Regions from separate parts of the Delftia sp. WSY_22 genome, predicted to be linked through region 1. Evidence: predicted binding sites of a transcription regulator. Region 1 holds the regulator's gene; each other region holds the start of a gene.
The links. The regulator FNR, encoded in region 1, switches genes on or off when oxygen is low (the NO sensors DNR and NnrR bind a similar motif). The targets are predictions, from matches to a motif close to TTGATNNNNATCAA.

Region 1 (5,270 bases):
ATTGCAGTCCTCCAGCCGGCCACGCCAGTTGGGCACGGACAGCAGCAGCGGCGCTGCGGGTGCAGGTTCCTCGGCGGGCTCGGCTGCAGCGGCCGCCACAGCGGGCAGCGGCTGCGGCGGAGGAGTGCGCACCTCGGCCGGCCAGGCGTCGCTTTTGTGCGGAACGCAGCGCACCGCCTCCAGGCCCAGGGATTTCAGGGTCTGGATCTGTGCGCTGGAGGTGATCTTGAAGCTGCTGACCGGAAAGGGATGGTTCAGCCATCCAACATCGAGCTGGACAAACATGCCCGGACGGAGGTCTCGGATATCGATGAGGACGGAATGGTTCACGCGCGGCAACGGCCCCGAGGCTGAAGGAATCGGCAAATGTAAGCCGATGATTCGGGCATTATCTCCAGTTCTGAGGGCCTTGCAGGCAATCCGCGACCCTCAGGACCAAGTCTGTCCCCCGCTGTTGTTCATCGGCACCAGAGACTGGGCTTGTAGATCAGGTCCATCCACAGCGCCCACACGGCTACGCCCACCAGCATCAGGCCGGCCAGCCGCGTGCCCCATTCGGCACGCAGGCCGTTCAGGCGCTGGCGGCCCAGCCGCCACAGCCAGGGGCCGGCCACCAGCCACAGCCCGCTGCCCACGCCAAAGGCCGCCATGGCCGATGCGCCCTGCAAGGGGCCACCGCTGAGCGCGGCGACCAGCACGGCCGAATACAGCAGTCCGCAGGGCATGAGCGCCCAGGCATAGCCCGCCGCCAGCGTGCCGCCAGGGGCGGACACCCAGGGCTGCACGCGCCGCCAGGCGGCGCGGCCCGCAGACTCCAGCCAGGCGGGCTGGCGGGCCTGCACCATCATGGCCAGGCCCCAGGCCATCACGGCGACATGGGTCAGCGTCCAGAACGGCTGCAGCGCCGTGGTCTGGCTGGTGAGCCAGGACAGGCTTTCCATGGCCAGCGCCGAGGCGGCGCCCAGGCTGGCATAGCCGGCCAGCCGCCCGCCATGGAACAGCGCCGTGCGCAGCCACAGCCGGCTTTGCAGTCCATGGACGGCGACCACCTGCTCCCCACCCTGTACCGTGCCCTGCCCCGCCCCGCCCGTGACCACGCCGCAGGGCGCGGCGCACATGGCAAGGCAATGGGGCCCGCCGACGAGCCCCATGATCAAAGCGGTCCAGAGCAGCGACAACAGCATGGGGCCTAGATGATCCTCGAAAACCGCGCCCGGTTCTTGTCGGCCTGCAGATATCGGTCAAACAGCATGGCCACGCCACGCACGAAGTACCAGCCCATGGGCGTGACCTGGAATCCCTCGTCGCTGATCTGCACCAGCCCCTTGGCCTGCAGGTCCTGAAGCGCCGCCAGCTCGGGGGCGAAGTACTCGCGAAAGCCCAGCAGCCAGGCCTGCTCCATGGGCTCGAACAGCACGGCGCCCTGGCACATGATGGCCATGATGACGGCGCGCCGCACCAGATCATCGCGCGACAGTGCCAGGCCGCGCACCACGGGCAGGTGGCCGGCGTCGATGGCGTCGTAGTACTCCTCCAGCGTCTTGGCGTTCTGGCTGTAGCTGGCCCCCACCTTGCCGATGGCCGACACGCCCAGCGCAATCAGGTCGCAGTCGGGCTGGGTGCTGTAGCCCTGGAAGTTGCGATGCAGCCGGCCCTGGCGCTTGGCCACGGCCAGCGCGTCCTCGGGCAAGGCGAAGTGGTCCATGCCCACGTAGACATAGCCGCCCTCCATGAAGGCCGCGATGGAGCGCGAGAGCATGGCCAGCTTGTCGGCGCCCTGGGGCAGGTCCTCGGCCGCGATGCGCCGCTGCGGCTTGAAGCGCTCGGGCAGGTGGGCATAGGCATAGAGCGCGATGCGGTCGGGCCGCAGCGCATTGACCTGGGCCAGCGTGCGCTCGAAGGACTCGGGCGTCTGCTTGGGCAGGCCGTAGATCAGGTCCACGTTGATGGAGGCAAAGCCCAGCTGCCGTGCGGCCGCTACCAGCGCGAACACCTGCTCGGCCGGCTGCACGCGGTGCACGGCGATCTGCACCTGTTCGTCGAAGTCCTGCACGCCGAAGCTCAGGCGGTTGAAGCCCAGCTCCTTGAGCACGGCCAGGCGTTCGACGCTGACGGTGCGCGGATCGACCTCGATGGAGTATTCGCCGCCCGGCTCCAGCTTGAAATGCTCGCGCAGCAGGGCCATCAGCGTGCGCAGCTCATCGTCCGAGAAGAAGGTGGGCGTGCCGCCGCCCAGGTGCAACTGGCTGACGGCCTGGCCCTTGCCGCAATGGGCCGTGTGCAAGGCCATCTCGCGCGCCAGGTAGTCCAGGTAGACGGCAGCGCGATCGTGGTGGCGCGTCACGATCTTGTTGCAGGCGCAGTAGTAGCACAGCGACTCGCAGAACGGCACATGCACATACAGCGACAAAGGCATGGCCCGCGCTGCGGTACTCGATTTGCGGTGCTCAAGTGCCAGGATATAGTCTTCAGCACCGAAAGCCTCCACGAAACGATCGGCCGTGGGGAACGAGGTGTATCGGGGCCCCGGTACGTCGAAGCGACGCAGCAGCTCTGGGGTGACAGCGGTCATGGGTTTTTTCCTCTAATGTCGTCCACTGTGCCGCAGCCCATTGGCCGCGTCCTTGACTCATATCAAGAGTTGTTCGCGGCAGTGCTGCGACAATTTGATCCAACTCATCGCCATCCACGAGGTCACCGCCGGCGCACTGCTGCGCCGCTGATGTTTACTCCATGAACCTTCAGACCATCAAAGCATCCTGTTCCAATTGCAACCTGCGCGAGCTGTGCATGCCCATGGGCCTGGATGCCGAGCAGATGCAGCGCATCGACGACATCGTGGCCACGCGCCGCAAGGTCAAGCGCGGCGGCCTGCTGTTTCGCAACGGTGAGTCCTTCACCTCGCTGTACGCCATCCGCACGGGCTTCTTCAAGACCTGCGTGGCCACCGAGGACGGGCGCGACCAGGTCACGGGCTTTCAGATGGCCGGCGAGATCATCGGCCTGGATGGCATCGTCAACGACCACCACACCTGCGATGCGGTCGCGCTGGAAGACGCCGAGGTCTGCGTCATGCCCTTCGACAAGCTGGAGGACCTGTCGCGCGAGGTCACGGCCCTGCAAAACCATGTGCACAAGGTCATGAGCCGCGAGATCGTGCGCGAGCATGGCGTGATGCTGCTGCTGGGCAGCATGCGTGCCGAGGAGCGCCTGGCCGCCTTCGTGCTCAACCTGGTGCAGCGCCTGCACGCCCGGGGCTTTTCCAAGTCGGAACTGGTGCTGCGCATGACGCGCGAGGAAATCGGCAGCTACCTGGGCCTGAAGCTGGAGACGGTGAGCCGCACCTTCTCGAAGTTTGCCGAGGAAAACATCATCGAGGTGCGCCAGCGCCATCTGCGCATCCTGGACACGGACGCGCTCAAGCGCATCGTCAACAGCCAGCAGTGCCAGTGAGGCCGCAAGGCCCCGCCCCCCGGCAATGAACAAGGCCCGCGATCGCGGGCCTTGTTCATTGCCATTGCAGTGCACGCAGGTTCAATCGCGCCCCAGGCCCTGCATGGCCAGATTTGGGTCCGGCTCGGAGACCACGCCGTCGTTGAGATCGTGCGTGGAGCGTCCCAGCATGGTGGTCATGAGGCTGGACAGCATGGTCACGCCCCAGAAGGCGAAGAAGGCCAGGGTGTAGATTCCCTGCCGCGACCAGCCCAGGTCGCCGAGCCAGTGCAGCTCCAGCGGGTCCACGAAGGCGAATACCAGCATCTCCATCACGGCGGCGGCCAGAAAGGCCGGCCAGGCAATCCACATCCAGCGTTGGGCCAACATCAGCGATCTCCTTGAGCTGTCGAGGGGTGGCTTTCATTGTGCGCGCCGCCCGCGCACCGTGCCAAGCCCTGCGCACCCTGCACTGCCTGTAGGAAACCCTTGGCCCTCGCGCATGCTGGAGATGCCATCCACCATGCAAAAAAGGCCGCGACTGCGGCCTTGTGCACGGCATTTTCCTGCGTTCAGCGGTCCGTGGGATGGTCCTGCGCGGGCGTGGCCGCGTGGTTGCGGCCGGTGACCGCGGGCGCCAGGCTCTTGGGCACTTCGCGCACGCCATCGGCACGCTCGTTGATGGTGATGCCATTTCGGTAATAGTCAGGATCGATCACGGGATCGGCGCCATTGATCGCAATGACGGCCGTGACCACGCCGGCCACCACGACGGCGGCCGGGCCGGCCACCACGAGCCAGACATGGGCGAACTTCCACCAGGGCTTGCCGGCGTCCGGATGCGAAGGGGCCGTGGCGGGCGCGGAGACTGCGGGACTGGAAGACATGGATAACCTCTTTCTTTCAAACAGCCGGCGCAGCCTGGGCGGCGCCGGCCAGACATATCACCGGGGCACCAGGAAGACGGCCTTTTCGGACGCGCGTCCCGCGCCTGAATGCACGGCATCGATATCGAAGAATACGGTGTGCGAGCCCGGCTCGGCGGAACCGTAGGGAATCTGCAGCCGCGCCGCAATGCCGCGCGTCTCGGCCGGGCCGACCTCGACCTCCTGCTCGGACGCCAGCTCCAGCCCGTCGAGGCCATGGGCGCTGATGCGGTAGCGCTGGGCCTGCTCGGTGGCATTCATGATCTGCAGGCGGTAGACATTTTCCAGCTTGCCGCCCGCGACGATGCGCGACAGCGATGCCCGGTCGCGTATCACGTCGACCTTGACCGACTGGCGCAGCGCCAGGCTCACGATCATGGCCATGCTCAGGCCGATCAGCACGGCCGAGTAGACCAGTACGCGCGGACGGAAGATGCGGCGCAGCACCTGGGCCCGCCGCCACAGGCCGGCCATGGCGTTCTGCGTGGTCAGCCGGATGAGGCCGCGCGGATACTCCATCTTGTCCATGATGGAATTGCAGGCGTCTATGCACAGACCGCAGCCTATGCATTCGTACTGCAGGCCGTTGCGGATGTCGATGCCCACGGGGCAGACCTGCACGCACATCTTGCAGTCGATGCAGTCGCCCAGGCCCTGGGCCTTGTAGTCCACCTTCTTGGTGCGCGGCGCGCGCGGCTCGCCCCGGCCCGTGTCGTAGCTGACGATCATGGTGTCGCGGTCGAACATGGCGCTCTGAAAGCGCGCATAGGGGCACATGTACTTGCAGACCTGCTCGCGCATGTAGCCGGCGTTGCCATAGGTGGCGAAGCCGTAGAACAGCACCCAGAAGACCTGCCAGCTGCCCTGCAGCGCCAGCAGCTCGCCGCCCAGCTCGCGGATGGGCACGAAGTA
Region 2 (5,270 bases), on a different contig from region 1:
CGCAGTCCGCCACATCCGCAGCCCCGCAGGCACGCACGCCGCTGGCGCTGGCCGATGTGGAGGCTCCCGCCCTGTCCGACGGCAGCACGGCCATGTTCTACCGCCTGGCCTATGCCAACGGCCAGGAACTGCGCCCGTACCAGCTGGCGCGCTGGAGCCAGCCTCCTGCACTGCTGCTGCAGCAGCGCCTGCGCAGCCAGCTGGGCCTGCAGCGCCCCGTGCTGGCCAGCAGCGAAAGCGTGGCCCAGCCGCGCCTGCAAGGCGCCGTGCCCACGCTGCTGCGCGTGGACATCGAAGAGTTCAGCCAGGTCTTTGACGCGCCCGGCTCCAGTGCCGGCGTGGTGCGCCTGCGCGCCACCCTGGTCGAGCAAAGCGGTGCTGTGGACCGCCTGCTCGGACAGAAGGTGTTCGAGGTGCGCAGTCCTGCAGCTTCGGGCGATGCGGCGGGCGGCGCCCAGGCCCTGGCCAAGGCCACGGATGCGGCCATTGCGCAGATCGATGCGTGGCTGGGGCAGCAGGGGCACTGAGCTGCTGCTGGATTTCCAGCCCATCCATTCTCTTGAGAACGGCTGGTGGGTGCATTGCATCCGCTGGCCGTTTTTTGTTTTCGGCAACTGGCTCTGCAAGCAAGTGGACTTTTTCTGCCCCTGCCGGATGGTTGCTTTTCGAGGCCGGGTCTCGGCCCGGCAGCCGACTGCCCATTTCTTGATTCGCCAAGAAAGGTCAGATCACGAAGCAAGCCTGTCCTTCGGCAGGCTTGCAACCCCGCAACCGCCACGGCGCAGGTGCGGACATAGGGGGAAAAGGCTGGGTACTCAGGGCAGGGGCGGGCCGCGCCTGACCCAGCGCTTCCCGCGCGTCCGTCAGGGGCTGTAGTCCCGATCCCACCGTCTCGGCTGCCCCTGGGACGACCGTCAACACTAGGTCCAGACTACGGCGCGCGGCGCGCAGGTTTTTTACAGTGGAACCGTCGCTGATGCAGATCGCGGCTTTGAAAAAACAAGGCCTGATTGCACGGCACGACTTCAACATCACTGAAAGGACCAAGCCATGAATGAAGACCGCATCAAGGGCAACTGGAAGCAATTCACCGGCAAGATCCGTGAGCAATGGGGCAAGCTCACCGATGACGATCTGGACGTGATCGCCGGCAAGCGCGAGCAATTCCTGGGCAAGCTGCAGGAGCGCCAGGGCCTGGCCCGCGACGCTGCCGAAAAGCAGCTGACCGACTGGCAAAAGCGCAACCCCGACTTCCGCTTCGAAGACTGACGAGGGTGGACCCCGCGGGTGGCGGATGCCCTGGCCGGCGCCACCACCCGCTCCCCGACAGCCAGCGTGCCTGAGGGCACGCACCAATGGCCCGCCGCCGCAGGCACCAAGGGCCGGTTCAGTACAAATACAAGGAGTTCCATCATGCAAACACCGCAACGCTTTCGCCACATGCTGTCCGCCGTCGCCCTGGGCCTGATGGCCTCCGGCGCCATGGCCATGACCAATGCCGAGCACACGGCCGCCAAGAACCAGATCGAGGCCGACTACAAGGCTGCCAAGGAACAGTGCAAGCCGCTCAAGGACAACGCCAAGGACGTCTGCGAGAAGCAGGCCAAGGGCCAGGAAAACGTCGCCAAGGCTGAACTGGAATCGCGCCGCAATCCTTCGCCCAAGAACAGCGAAAAGGCACTCAAGGCCAAGGCTGATGCGGACTACGACATCGCCAAGGAAAAGTGCGATGACCTCAAGGGCGACGCCAAGGACGTCTGCGTGAAGGATGCCAAGGCTGCCCATGTGCGTGCCGTCGAAGCCGCCAAGGTGAACAAGGCCCAGGCCGAACCTGCCGCCAACTCTGCCGCCAAGGCCGCCAACGTGGCCGAGACCCGCAAGGACGCTGCCGAGGAAACCCGCGAAGCCGACTACAAGGCTGCCAAGGCCCGTTGCGACACCATGAGCGGTGACGCCAAGGATGCCTGCGTGGCGGATGCCAAGCGTAAATATGGACAGTAAGCTCCCCCTGAGCGGCTGACGCCGCTTCCCCCTCTCTACCCGCTTCGCGGGGGAGGGGGACGACGCCCTCGCCGCGAGGCGGCTCTTGCTTGGCGTCCCTGATGTTGGGGCGCGCCAGTTTTATCCGCCTTGACCAAGCCCCGCTCGCGGGGCTTTGCTGTTTTCGGGTTGGCTGATGTGGGTCAAACGGGTTGGGCGGTGCTGTTCCTAAGCTGCAGTCTTTCATGATGAAGGCAGGAGAAGCATATGGCCGTGCTGGAATGGAGCGGAGCGCTGGCATTGGAATTGCCGGCCATGGACGAGGTGCACCAGGAGTTCGTGCTGCTGCTGGCCGAGGTGGAGGCGGCCGATGATGCGCAGCTGTGCGTGCGCTGGGATGAGTTGATCGCGCATACGCAAGTGCACTTCGACCAGGAAGACCGCTGGATGCAGTCCACGCGGTTCACCAGCACCAACTGCCACAGCCTGCAGCACAAGGTGGTGCTGCAGGTGATGCGAGAGGGCGCGGCCAAGGCGGCAGCGGGGGATCTGGCCGTGATCCGCAGCATGGCGGGCGAGCTGGCGGCCTGGTTCGTGCACCATGCGCAGACCATGGATGCGGCGCTGGCCCTGCATCTGCGCAGCGCGGGCTTCGATCCCGCCACGGGCTCGCTGGCCCACCCCGAGGCCTTGCCCGAGCAGCCCATCACGGGCTGCGGCGGTGCCTGCGACGGCAGCGCCGACCGCGCGCGGGCCGTGCCGGCCTGATCCGGCGGGCCTTCAATCGGCCAGCCAGCCCGTTCAGGGCACGATCGCGGGCGAGGCCAGGATGGGGAAGATCTTCACCAGCCCGCCCGCCATCACCTCCACGGCCAGGGCCGCGAGGATCAGGCCCATGAGCCGCGTCATCACGTTGATGCCGGTCTTGCCCAGCACGCGCGCAATCGGGTCGGCCAGCGAAAAGCAGACCATCACCACCAGGGCCACCACCACGCCATAGCCCACCAGCGCCAGGTGCTGCCAGATGGTGCGTGCCTGGTCGGCATAGATCACCACGGTGGACATGGAGGCCGGCCCCGTCAGCAGCGGAATCGTCAGCGGCACCACGGCAATGCTGTTGCCCATGGCGGCCTTTTCCGCGCCTGCCGCCAGAGTGGGCGCGTTGGGCCGTTCCTCGGCCGGGCGGGCGTTGAGCATGTTCATCGCGCTGATCAGCAGCAGCAGGCCGCCGCCCACCTGGAAGCTCTGCAGCGAGATGTTGAAGAAGTCCAGCACCTGCAGCCCGATGATGGCGCAGGCCGCGATCACGCAGAACGAGGCCAGCGCCGCCGTGCGAATGGTCTGCTGGCGCTGCTGGGCGCTGAATCCCTCGGTGTAGTGGATGAAGAAGGGGACGATGGCCAGCGGGTTGATGATGGCCACCAAAGTGATCAGCGGTTTGAGGTCCATGGTTGCCTTGGAGCTAGAGGTTGCCGCCCGAGATATCGACCAGGCTGCCCGTGGTGTAGTGCGAGCCGTCGGACATCAGCCAGAGGATGGCGTCGGCCACCTCCTCGGCCCTGCCGCCGCGCTGCATGGGCACGTTGGGCGCCAGGCGCTCGACGCGGTCGGGCTGTCCGCCGCTGGCGTGGATGTCGGTCTCTATCAAGCCGGGCCGCACGGCGTTCACGCGTATGCCCTGGGCGGCGACTTCCTTGGCCAGGCCCAGCGTCATCACGTCCAACGCGCCCTTGGCGGCCGCATAGTCCACGTACTGGCCCGGTGCGCCCAGCCGCGAAGCGATGCTGGAGACGTTCACGATGGCGCCACCCCGTCCGCCGTGGCGGGTGCTCATGCGCCGCACGGCCTCGCGCGCGCAGATGAAGCTGCCGATGGTATTGACGCGGAACATGCGCTCCAGCCGCTGCACGCTCATCTCGGCCACGGTCTGCGCGCGGTCCACCACACCGGCGTTGTTGACCAGGGCATCCAGCCGGCCGAACTGCGCATCCACCGCACCGAACAGGGCCAGCACCTCGGCTTCGTCGCCCACATCGGCCTGCACGGCCAGCGCGCGGGTGCCGGCCAGTTGCACGTCGGCCACCACGGCCTCGGCCGCATCGCGCTGGTGCTGGTAGCTGATCACCACGTCCCAGCCCCGGTGCGCTGCCATGCGTGCCGTTGCGGCGCCTATGCCGCGGCTGCCGCCGGTGATGAGCACGACTTTTCGTTCCATCGAATGTCTCCTGTGAAAGAATTGCCGCACGGGCCGGCCCGCCGCCATTACAGCATTGCGGGGCGCGTCCGCCCACCGGGAAATCACAACAGGTTCTCAGACAGAAAGGAACGCGGACATGGGCAGTTTTGTGCAGTTGACTTCATTGGATGGCACGTCTTCGCCGGCCTGGGTGGCCCGCCCCGACGTGCCCGCGCGCGGTGCCATCGTCGTGCTGCAGGAGATCTTCGGCGTCAACGCCCATATCCGCGCCGTGACCGACCGGCTTGCGGCGCGGGGCTATGTGGCCGTGGCGCCGTCACTGTTCACGCGTGTGGAGCCGGGTGTGGACCTGGGCTACGGCGACGCCGACCGTGCCAAGGGCATGGCGCTGAAATCCGCCGCCGAGGCGCTGCCCCAGCCCGGCGTGCTGCCCGAGATCGAGGCCGCCATCGCCCATGCCGCCACGCTGGTGCCCGGCGGCAAGGTGGGCATCGTGGGCTTTTGCTGGGGCGGCCTGTGGGCCTGGCGCGCAGCCTGCAACCTGCCCAGCCTGTCGGCTGCGGCCTGCTACTACGGCGGCGGCATGACCACGCCGCTGGAGATGGGCCGCGAGCCGCTGTGCCCCGTCATCGCCCACTTCGGCCGGCGCGATGCGCACATTCCCGTGGACGCCGTGCAGGCCTTCGCCCAGGCGCAAAAGCATGTGCAGGTGCACCTGTACGACGCTGACCACGGCTTCAACTGCGACCAGCGCAGCGCCTACGACGAGGCCAGCGCCCTGCAGGCGCGCGACCGCACGCTGGCCTTCTTCGACCAGCACCTGGCCTGATCAACCCCCGGGGTCCGGATCACAGGCCGGCCCCGGCGTCGCCTTGCGCGCCTGCACGGTCTGCAGCGTGCCCCGCAGCGCGCGCTGCTGCGCGGTCAGGAAGCTCATCAGCCCGCCCAGGTCGCTCAGTTGTTGGTCTGGGCCGGCCATGCAGCACAGGTCGATCACCAGGCCCATCTGGTGCATGCAGTCCTTGAGGCGATAGACCTCGTATTCGGAAATGGGGTAGTACAGGCTGGTCTCTTCCCTCGGCACTTGCGGGGA
Region 3 (5,270 bases), on a different contig from region 1:
CTCGATCTTGATCTTGGCCGCAGCCTCGTCGATCAGGTCGATGGCCTTGTCGGGCAGGAAGCGGTCGGTGATGTAGCGGTGGCTCAGCTCGGCCGCGGCCACAATGGCCGGGTCGGTGATGTCCACGCCGTGGTGGGCCTCGTAGCGCACCTGCAGGCCGCGCAGGATGGCGATGGTGTCCTCGACCGAGGGCTCCTCGACCAGCACCTTCTGGAAGCGCCGCTCCAGCGCCGCATCCTTTTCGATGTACTTGCGGTATTCATCGAGCGTGGTCGCGCCGATGCAGTGCAGCTCGCCGCGCGCCAGCGCAGGCTTGAGCATGTTGCCCGCATCCATGGCGCCGTCGGCCTTGCCGGCGCCGACCATGGTGTGGATCTCGTCGATGAACAGGATGATGCGCCCCTCTTCCTGGGCCACTTCCTTGAGCACGGACTTCAGGCGTTCCTCGAAGTCGCCGCGGTACTTGGCGCCGGCCAGCAGGCCCGCCATGTCCAGCGACAGCACGCGCTTGTTCTTGAGGCTTTCGGGCACCTCGCCGGCCACGATGCGCTGGGCCAGGCCCTCGACGATGGCGGTCTTGCCCACGCCGGGCTCGCCGATGAGCACGGGGTTGTTCTTGCTGCGGCGCTGCAGCACCTGGATGGAGCGGCGGATTTCGTCGTCGCGACCGATCACCGGATCGAGCTTGCCGATGCGCGCGCGCTCGGTCAGGTCCATGGTGTATTTTTTGAGGGCCTCGCGCTGGCCTTCGCCTTCGGCGCTGTCCATGGTCTGGCCGCCGCGCACGGCGTTGATGGCCGACTCCAGGCTGGAGCGCGTCACGCCGCTTTCCTTGAGCAGTTGGCCCGCACGCGTGGAGGCGCCGCTGCTGTCGGTCAGCGCCAGCAGGAACAGCTCGCTGGCAATGAACTGGTCGCCGCGCTTGAGGGCTTCCTTCTCGGTCACCTGCAGCAGCCGGCCCAGCTCGGAGCCGACCTGCACCTGGTCCTGGTGCTGCACGCGCGGCAGATCGGCCAGAGCCTTCTCGGCCGCGGCCTGCAGCTGGCCCACGTTGGCGCCGGCGCGCTGCAAGAGCGAGCGCGGACCGTCGTCCTGGCGCAGCAGCGCCACGAGCAGGTGCAGGGGTTCGATATTAGATTGGTCACCGCCCAGGGCCAGCGTTTGCGCGTCGGCCAGGGCTTCCTGGAACTTGGTTGTCAGTTTGTCGATTCGCATGGTGTTTCTTTTCGCTCCTGAAACAGGGTCATTGCGATTTATCTGATACCGGCAGGGCAAATTTCAAGCCATGCCCGGCCCGCAAGGACAGACGCTTGCGCCAGATCAAGGCCGGCGAGGCCGGCCATCCTTTTCAAGCATTGCGCTGAAAGATCGAGAACTGCGTAGGCGTAACGCCCAAATGCGCCCGGAAGCTGCGCACCAGGTGGCTGGCGCTGGAAAAACCGCAATCCAGCGCCAGCTCGGCCAGCGGCGGCACGTTGCGCGCAGACAGGGCGCGCCGTGCCCGTGCCAGGCGCTGCTGCAGCACCCATTCGTGCACCGTGCAGCCCATGCTCTGGCGGAACATGCGCGCGAAATGGAATTCGGAAAGGCAGGCCTGTCTCGCCAGTGCCGGCAGCGACACGGCCTTGGAGTCATGCAGATGCGCCTCGATATGGGCAAGCACCCTGCGCCGCACGGCCGCAGAAAGCCCGCCCAGCGGCCGCTGCAGCGCCTGCAGCTGGCGCGGCGTGGCGGACTGCAGCACCAGCCGGTCCACCAGCTGCTGGCCAATGGCATCGGCCGCCAGTTGCTGCTGCGGGTCCTGCCAGTCCAGTTGCATCAGCGCACGGGCACCGGCGTGGAAGGCCTGATCGTCCCCGTAGATCTGCGCACGCAAGGTGCGCGAGCGGGGCTCGGCATCCAGCATGCGGACCACGCGCCCCGCCCAGGCCAGGTCGGACACATACAGGTGCAGGAACTGCACGGGCGATCGCACCAGCCAGTGCGATTCATCCTCTGGCGTGAAGATGCAGATGCGCCCCGGCGCCCCCATGGCCTCGGGCCGCGCCTTGAGTTGCGAGCCCTCGCCGCCGGCCAGGTAGACCGACAGGGTGTGGTGGCCTGGCTGGCAGTAGCGCACCTCGTCGTCCACATTGGCCCAGACGGCCAGCTCCACCCCCTCGCTCAGGCGCACGCGCCGCTGCAGCCGGGCCTTGGAGCGTGACAGCACCTGGCACAGGTGGCTGGAGGGCAGCTCGGGCAGCGGCGTGGGCGTCATGGCAGCGATTGTGGTCCCGCAGCCATACCGACGCATGGCGCCAGGCCATCAAACCGCAGGAATCTGCCATGCCCGCCCAGCCTGCGGCGCCATCATCACCGGCCATGACTGCCACCCTCTATGCCCTGGTCGTGCTGATCTGGGGTTCGACCTGGATCGCCCTGAAGCTGCAGCTGGGCACCGTGCCCGTGGAGCTGTCCATTGCCTACCGCTTTGCGCTGGCCGCCGTGCTGATGTTCGCCTGGCTGGCCTGGTCGCGCCAGCTGCGCGTGCCACGCGGCCCGGCGCTGCCGCGCGTGCTGGCCCAGGGCCTGTGCCTGTTCAGCTTCAACTTCGTGTGCTTCATGCATGCCAGCGAGACGCTGGCCAGCGGCCTGGCCGCCGTGGTGTTCTCCAGCGCCAATCTCTGGAACGCGCTGCTGGCGCGCATCATCCACGGCCGCAGGCTGGTGCCCCATGTGCTGGCCGGCAGCCTCTTCGGCCTTGCAGGCCTGGTGGCGCTGTTCTGGCCCGAGCTGCGAGAAGGCCGGCATGCCAGCCTGCCCGGCCTGGCCTGGGCGGTGCTGGGCACGCTGTGCTTTTCCTGCGGGAACATGCTGTCGGCCTCGCTGCAGTCCATGGGCTGGCGGCCCGCACAGACCAATGCCTGGGGCATGCTGGCCGGCACGCTGCTGCTGACCGGCTATGCGCTGGTGGCAGGCCTGCCCTGGCGCTTCGATGCCAGCTGGACCTATGTGGGCTCCTGGCTGTACCTGGCCATTCCGGGCTCGGTGATCGCGTTCACGGCCTACCTGACCCTGGTCGGACGCCTGGGCCCCGAGAAGGCGGCGTATGCGACGGTGCTGTTCCCCATCGTTGCGCTCAGTATCTCGGCACTTTTCGAAGGCTATGTGTGGACGCCGCTGGCCGTGGGTGGCCTGCTGCTGGTGATGTTCGGCAACCTGCTGGTGTTCCGGCCGCCGCAATGGTTGCGGGGTGCCGCACTGCGCAGGGCCTGAAGCGTCAGCTCACTGGCGCCAGCGCGCCAGCGCCTCTTCGTCGCTGACGCGCGCATCCACCCAGCGCGCGCCCTCGGGCGTCTGTTCCTTCTTCCAGAAAGGCGCCAGCGACTTGAGGTAGTCCATGATGTATTCGCAGGCCTGGAAAGCCATGCCCCGGTGCGATGCGGTGACGGCCACGAGCACGATCTGGTCCATGGGCTGCAGCGGGCCGATGCGGTGGATGACGCGCGCGCCATGGATGCCGAAGCGCTGCACGGCCTCGTCGATGATGGCCTCGATGGATTTCTCGGTCATGCCCGGATAGTGCTCCAGCTCCATGCTGGCCACGGTGGCGCCCTCGTTGCGGTCGCGCACGGTGCCTATGAAGCTGCAGACCGCCCCCACGCGGGCGTCGCCGGAGCGCAGGGCGGCGAGTTCGGCCGATACGTCGAAATCCTCGGTCTGGATGGATACACGGGCTGCTTGCATGCCCGCATTGTCGCAGGCCGGTGGCGCGCCAGAAGGCGATGAACGCGGTAGCATTGCCCTCCCCCGCCCCCAGCGCTTTTTTGCTGCGGCGGGCCACGCATGGCCACACTCACGATCACCACCCCCGAATACACGCTCTATCCCTCGCCGCGCAACGAGCAGCGCGTGGTCTACGAGCACCAGCTGTTCGTGCCCCATCCCTACACCATCATCCACCTGCCCGACTACGGCTTTCGCGGCAAGGCCACGCTGTTTGCAGCCCACCGGCTGGGCGACGGCAAGATGGGCCAGCTGGTGAGCTGCGAGCTGGCCGAAGACATCGCACGCTTCGAACGCCTGTTCGAACCCGATTGAGGCGCGCCATGGACGAGACCAGCCAGATACAGCCGCCGCCGAGCTTTGCCGCCCTGTATGCCGACCGGCACGGCCGGCTCAAAGCATCCATTGCAGACGTGGTCGGGCGCTATGAACTGTGCGAGGACCTGGCCAGCCACCTGGTCGAGCAGGCACAGACGCTTTACCACTCGGGCAATTCTTCGGAGCAAGGCGTGCTGCTGGGCATGCACGCCGGCCTGGCTGCCGAAGGCTCCATCGTCAGCCCCGGCGAGGCACGCTGGATCGTGCAGCGCCTGGCCGAGCTGCTGGAGTGGCAGGCACCGCTGCTGCCCGATGCATCACCCCCTACCGGCGCCGAAGGCGCAGCCTGAAGGCCACCACCCAGGCGCTCAGGCGCGCTACACTGCGCGCCATGCCTGCAATCTTTGCCTTCCCCACATGCCACGGCGATGCCGTGTGCCTGTGCCTGGGCAAAGCCTGCAAACCCCAGCTCGTCTGACCGGAGCTGAGGTTCCGTCCAGATGAGCGACGGAACCGGCCCGGCAGCCTCCATCTCCCCTTCCCGCATCCCTTCAGGCGCCTGCCTTTCCGCCCTCGGTCTGGCCGGTGGCTGCGTCCGGTCGTTCATTGTTTGAATCACCCGAAGGGATCTTCCATGTCTTTGCCTTCCACCACCTCGCCGCAGGCCCGATTCCAGGGGCTGTGGCTTCCGCTGGTCACGCCCTTTCTTCCTGGAGATGAGGCGGCGGTGGACCACGGGGCGCTGCGCGCCCTGGTGCAGCACTACAACGCCACCGGCATCGCCGGCTACGTGGCCTGCGGCTCGACCGCCGAGGCCGCCGCGCTGAGCGAAGCGGAGCACGATGCCGCCCTGTCCACCATCCTCTCAGCGGCCCATGGCATGCCCGTGGTCATGGGCGTTTCGGACTGCCACCTGGGGCATGCGCTGGCCCGCGTTCAGGCACTGAACGCCCTGCCGCTGGCCGGCATTCTGGTGCCCGCGCCGCATTACATACGCCCGTCGCAGGCAGGCCTGCTGCAGTGGTTCACGGCGATTGCCGAGCGCAGCGCCCATCCGGTCATCGTCTACGACATTCCCTACCGCACCGGCGTGGTGCTGGAGCTGGCCACGCTGCGTGCGCTGGCCGCACATGAGCGCATCGTGGCCATCAAGGATTGCGGGGGCGATGCCGCCAAGACCCAGGCAC
Region 4 (5,270 bases), on a different contig from region 1:
AAACTGCTGGCATGCGCGGCGGCCGTGGTCTTCATGGCCGCCTGCCTGGACGGCGTGCAGGGCTACCCGCAGCAGCAGGCGCCCATCATCAGCCCCTACGACATGACGCAGGAGCAGCGGCTTGCCGAAATGAACGCCATGGGCGCGGCCGGCCATGCCGACCACCGCTGGACCTACGAACTGCGCCCCGGCTGCGTGCTGCGCGTGGACCTGGACGGCCCGCAAGGCCCGCGCCCTTCCCTCGATATCGCCCTGCTGGGCAGCGTGGTGGCCGTCACGGCCCAGCGTGAACGCGGCAGTTTCCGCGTGGAGCTGCAGCCCGGCGACGGCCTGCAGTCGGCACGGTCCCTGGTGCTGGAAAGCACCAAATGGGCCGACGCCAGCTGGACCCAGCTGCTGCTGCGCCTGATGCAAAAGGGTTGCATGGAAATGCAGGGCCGCCCGCACGGCAGGACCGCCAGCCGGCACTGAGAGACAGCGCACAACGGCACGGATCGGCATGCATCGGCAGGGACCGGCAGGCCAGGCAAGCGTGGCTTGCCCGGTCCCGCAAATGTGAGGGGCGGAAACGACAAGCGGCACCGAAGTGCCGCCGGGTAGGGCGCGGGGCGCAAGGTCCCGGGCCAAGGCAGATCGCCGGCTTACTTGGCCAGCGTCAGCGTGCCCTTCATCAGCGCGGAATGGCCGGGGAAGGAGCAAAAGTAGCTGTAGGCCTCGCCCGCCTTCAGGGCGGCGGTGGAGAAGGTCACGGAGTCGGTCTCGCCGCCGCCGATCACCTTGGTGTGGGCGATCACGCGGGCGTCCTTGTCCTTCACGAAGTCCTTGGCGGCGCCGGCGGCGATGCCGTCATTGGCCACGGGCTGCAGGTCGGCCGTCTTGCTCAGTACCCAGTTGTGGCCCATGGCCGTCTTGGGCAGCTTGCCCACGTGCTTGAGCTTGACCGTGAACTGCTTGCAGCTGGCGGGCACGCTGATGGTGGGCTTGTTGAACTGCATGGCGTCATTGCCTTCGATCTCGACGGCGCAGTCGGCGGCCAGCACAGGTGCGGCGACGGCAGTCATTGCGAGGGCCAAGAGGACGGGTTTCCATTGCATTGCCATTGTTTTCTCCTTGAAAAGCGGGTGAGGTGGCTGGCATCCGGTGGCCATGGACCGGCAGGCGGTCTGTCGCCATGGATGCTTTGTATGGCTGCCTCCAGCATAGACAGGATGGGGGAGGGCGGGTTGATTTGAATCAAGTCAAAACAGTTCGAAGACCTGCGCTCCAAGCATGCGGTATGGCGTCACGCCGGCAGGGTATGCGCGGTGGCTGTCGCCGGGAATCACCTGCCGTCCGTCGTCTTTTGGCGACGGGCAACCCCACAGCTCGCATGCCTCTACTCACCTCAGTCACATTTGGGTACGATTGCGGAACATAGAGGGGGTTTATGAGAGTGATGGTTTTCATAGGTGCTGTCATTGGCGCCATCTTTCTGCTGACGGCGTTCTTCGTCGACAGCTCCCAGCAACAGACGGCGCTGGCGGGCATGGCCTGTGCCAGCGTCCTCATTCCGTACGTGCTGTTCAGGTTGCACTCGATCGCCGTCGAGCAGGACAAGCTCGATCAGATCCTGCAGCTGATGCGAAAGTCCGGCAGCCAGCCCGAAGGGGTGGCTCCGGGCGGCGAGGGGTCCCGTGAGCCGGGTGGCCCCTCGGCGCCCAGGTCCTGGATGTCCTGAGGCACGGGGCGGCAGCCAAGGCAGGCCAGGCAGGTCCGGCAGGCCTCAGGCGAACTGCACGACCACGCGCCGGTTCGTGCGGCTTTTCTTCTCGATCTTGGTGACGGCCACCGTGCCGATCTCGGCCGTGCTGCGCACATGCGTGCCGCCGCAGGGCTGGCGGTCCAGGCCGGGGATGTCGATGATGCGGATCGTCGCCGTGCCGCCCGGGGGCGCCGCGCCTGCGGTGCGTACCAGGTCGGGCTGGGCGGCCAATTGCTCGGGCGTGATGCGGTCCACGTTCACGGCATGGCTGTCGGCGATCAGGGCGTTCAGGCGCTCCGTCAGATCGGCCTTGTCCAGCGTGGATTCAGGCAGGTCGAAATCCAGGCGTGCCGAGTCCGGCGAGATGCTGCAGCCCGTCACGGGCACGGGCACCAGCACGCCCAGCAGGTGCAGGCAGGTGTGCAGGCGCATCAGACGGTGGCGCCTGTCCCAGTCGATGGCTACCTGCACGCGCTCGCCGACCTGGGGCGGCGCATCGGTCTGCAGCACATGCAGGATGCGCTGGCGGTCATCGGCATAGACGGTGTCGATGACCGCCAGGCTGCGTCCGTCGGCCAGGATCAGCGTGCCGGTGTCTCCGGCCTGGCCGCCGCTGCGGGCATAGCAGACCGTGGCATCCAGCTCGATGCCTTCGGGGCTGACCGCGATCACGGTGGCTTCGCAGCGGTCCAGGTAGGCGTCGTCGTCAAAGAGCTTGTGCGTCTGGGACAGGGGCATGGGCATGGGGTGTCTCCGGGGTCATGTCGCGGTCCATGGTATCGGCGGCATGGCGGGGCCGGGCAGTACGCCTGGGCGAAAAGTCCCCAGTACAGTCCATGGCCCGCAGCGGTGGCAGTCGGCTGCTTGACAGCCTGTCAAGTGCCCGGGTCCGCGACCTGACAAGATCGGCGCCCGCGCCGCGCGCGTGCCGCTGAACAATGGCGCATTCCTTGCCGACGGCGCTACAGATTTTTCCGAAGCTGACGACATACGCAGGGCATGAATCTGTGAGTTTTCCGAGGAACTGTCCGAATGGATCAAGAACCTTTGCGTCCATCCCGTGCAGGCTCCACCCCCGTCTCCATCCCGGCAGGCCCCGGTTTGCGGCTGCCCACATTGTTCATCTCCTCATCTTTATGAGCACTACCGATCTTCACGCAGCTTCCCTGAGCGATCTCTATGACCGGCTGGACGAAGGCCTCAGCGAAGAGGCCTTTGCCGCCGAACTTGATGCCCGGCTTCATGACGGGCGGGCCGATGAGGTGCAGGTTTTCCTGCGTGATTGCGAGGAGCGCTGCCTTTACATGCTGGGGCGCCTGAACAGCAGCGAATCGCCCTGGACACATGACGGTGAGCGCTGGCTGGCCCTGGCACGGCTCACGGTGCCGCGCGGCCATGCGCCGGCAGGGCTCAGCGAGAAGCTGACCAATGCCAAGGTGGCCGCCGAAGTGCGCGTGATGGCCGAGCAATGGCTGGCCCATGCCCGCAGCGCGGATCTGCCGGTCTTCAAAGGCATAGGCATGGTGCTGGGCAACCTGGTGCCCTGGCTCTGCTATCCAGGCATGCCCTACGAGGAAGTGACGGCCACGCTGGACTGGACGCTGGCCCTGCGCAAGGAAGGTGAGTACAAGCCCGACACCGAGTACCACGCGCCCTGGAAGCGGCTGATCGCCCAGCTGAACGATGCCGACCTGCAGCGCTACGCCGCCGTGGGCGGCAAGCTGTTCGCCGATGTGATAGTGCACTACCGCGAAGAGCGCCAACCCAAGCAGCCCAAGGGGCAGGGCTGGAAGTCCTGGATGGGCTTCTTTGCCGCGCATCCCGAGCTGTATGACCAGACCTACATAGGCGATCCGGACCTGATGGAGCAGCGCTGGGCCAGCGCAGATGCCCCACGGCGTGAGGAACTGGCGGGCACCCTGATGGGCCAATTGGGCCATGCCCAGGGCGGGGAGCGTACCCGTGCGCTGCAGCTGCTGGACCGCCTGGTGGCCGAGGATCCCGCGCCCTTTGCCAGGCAGCTGCGTGAGAACGGCGGCTATCGGATCAGCCTGGCGCTGGCCATGCATGTCATGAAGCAGGACGATGCCGCCTTGCTGCCCCTGCTGCTGCCGGCCATTGCCCAGCACTGCGACCGCGAGGACGAGCTGCGCCGCTACCGCAGCGCGATCCGCGAACTGGTGACCCGCCGCCCGGCCGATCTGGCCGAGGTGCCTGTCAAGGACCTGGTCAATGTGCTGCCCGCGTTCGACACCGCCAGCCTGAAGGCCACGCTGCCCACCCTGACCCCGCTCATCGCAGGCAGCAGCGCCAAGGGCCTGCGCGCCGCCATGGCCGGCCTGGCCGCCCATATTCCGCTGGCCAGCTTGGTGGATGCCGGCTGGCTGAACAAGCCGCCCAAGAACCTGCTGCTGACCTGCCGCGACGTGCTGCTGGCCCACCCCGACCCCGCCGTCGGTCCCTTGCTGGCGCAGTTGCTGGCCGGCGGCAAGCTGGATGCGGCCTCGGCCAGCAGCGTGCAGCAGCGGCTGAACCAATTGGGCCTGACCGGGCAGGGCGCCTCGGCATCGGAAGAAAGCCAGGCGGATGCCGCATCGCCAGCGTCTGCCGCTGGCGGCGTGGACTTGGAAGCCCAGATCGCCTCCATCAAGCGCCTGAGCGCGGCCATCAAGCCCTTCGACACGCCCGAGCTGCTGGCGCTGTGCGCGCCGCTGTCCGAGCACGCGGCCCGCGTGCTGCTGCACGTATCCGCCATTGCCGAAGGCGGCCTGCCGCCGCTGGCCCACGAGCTGCTGGCGCGCATTCCGGCCGACAACCGTGCCCGCCTGGCGCTGGCCCTGGTGCAGCAATGGATTGCTTGCGAGGGCGAACCCAAGCAGCGCTGGGCGCTCAGGCTGCTGCCCGGCCATGCCGATGACCGCGTGGTCGATGCGCTGGTGGCCGCCGTCCAGGCCTGGAACCGCCCGCGCCTGCAGCGCGCGGCCGCCGCTGTCGAGCATCTGGGCGAGGTGGACAGCCTCTACGCTCTGCTGCGCGTGCAGGAGATCTCCGAATCGCGCTCGCTCAAGGACCAGGTGCAGCGCACGGCGCGCAGCGCCCTGCGTGCCGCCGCTGCCCGCCGCAAGATGAGCGTGCCCGAGCTCTTCGACGAGCTGACCCCCGACTTCGGCCTGGGCCAGGGCCTGACGGTCACGGTCGGGCCGCACAGCTACCGCGTGGAGCTGCAGGGCGATCTGAGCCTGCGCGTCATCAACGACAGGAACAAGGCCAGCAAGACCATTCCTGCGGTCAAGGACGAGGCGCTCAAGCCCGAATGGGAGGCCGCCACTGCGCAGCTCAAGACCCTGTCCACCAGCCTCAAGACCGTGGTCAAGCAGCAGGCGCCGCGCATGCTGGCGGCCCTGGTCAGCGGCAAGCGCTGGCCGCTGGATCGCTGGCAGCGGCTGTTCGTGGCCCACCCGCTGCTGCGCATCGTGGGGCGCAGCCTGATCTGGCGCGCAGAGGATGCGCCGGGCCTTGCGCGCACCAG

Region 2: the regulator FNR is predicted to act here: its motif matches at 2,174-2,187, upstream of ACF8NF_RS12035 (hemerythrin domain-containing protein).
Region 3: the regulator FNR is predicted to act here: its motif matches at 1,311-1,324, upstream of clpB (ATP-dependent chaperone ClpB).
Region 4: the regulator FNR is predicted to act here: its motif matches at 1,224-1,237, upstream of azu (azurin).

What each region holds. Positions count from the first base shown of each region.
Region 1 covers NZ_JBICKN010000059.1:488,352-493,621, forward strand. The annotation lists gene ACF8NF_RS27970 (HD-GYP domain-containing protein) at 1-285, opposite strand, end outside; gene ACF8NF_RS27975 (sulfite exporter TauE/SafE family protein) at 459-1,184, opposite strand; gene hemN (oxygen-independent coproporphyrinogen III oxidase) at 1,190-2,572, opposite strand; gene fnr (fumarate/nitrate reduction transcriptional regulator Fnr) at 2,734-3,453, shown strand; gene ACF8NF_RS27990 (hypothetical protein) at 3,535-3,822, opposite strand; gene ACF8NF_RS27995 (FixH family protein) at 4,005-4,319, opposite strand; gene ccoG (cytochrome c oxidase accessory protein CcoG) at 4,377-5,270, opposite strand, start outside.
Region 2 covers NZ_JBICKN010000019.1:16,432-21,701, reverse strand. The annotation lists gene ACF8NF_RS12050 (ABC-type transport auxiliary lipoprotein family protein) at 1-527, shown strand, start outside; gene ACF8NF_RS12045 (CsbD family protein) at 1,051-1,269, shown strand; gene ACF8NF_RS12040 (hypothetical protein) at 1,414-2,001, shown strand; gene ACF8NF_RS12035 (hemerythrin domain-containing protein) at 2,248-2,748, shown strand; gene ACF8NF_RS12030 (MarC family protein) at 2,782-3,429, opposite strand; gene ACF8NF_RS12025 (SDR family oxidoreductase) at 3,443-4,195, opposite strand; gene ACF8NF_RS12020 (dienelactone hydrolase family protein) at 4,314-5,006, shown strand; gene ACF8NF_RS12015 (hypothetical protein) at 5,007-5,270, opposite strand, start outside.
Region 3 covers NZ_JBICKN010000006.1:313,065-318,334, forward strand. The annotation lists gene clpB (ATP-dependent chaperone ClpB) at 1-1,215, opposite strand, end outside; gene ACF8NF_RS02040 (AraC family transcriptional regulator) at 1,349-2,257, opposite strand; gene ACF8NF_RS02045 (DMT family transporter) at 2,362-3,255, shown strand; gene moaE (molybdopterin synthase catalytic subunit MoaE) at 3,265-3,726, opposite strand; gene ACF8NF_RS02055 (hypothetical protein) at 3,826-4,080, shown strand; gene ACF8NF_RS02060 (hypothetical protein) at 4,089-4,433, shown strand; gene dapA (4-hydroxy-tetrahydrodipicolinate synthase) at 4,718-5,270, shown strand, end outside.
Region 4 covers NZ_JBICKN010000018.1:198,574-203,843, reverse strand. The annotation lists gene ACF8NF_RS10775 (hypothetical protein) at 1-471, shown strand, start outside; gene azu (azurin) at 642-1,100, opposite strand; gene ACF8NF_RS10765 (hypothetical protein) at 1,436-1,717, shown strand; gene ACF8NF_RS10760 (alanyl-tRNA editing protein) at 1,763-2,485, opposite strand; gene ACF8NF_RS10755 (DUF4132 domain-containing protein) at 2,878-5,270, shown strand, end outside.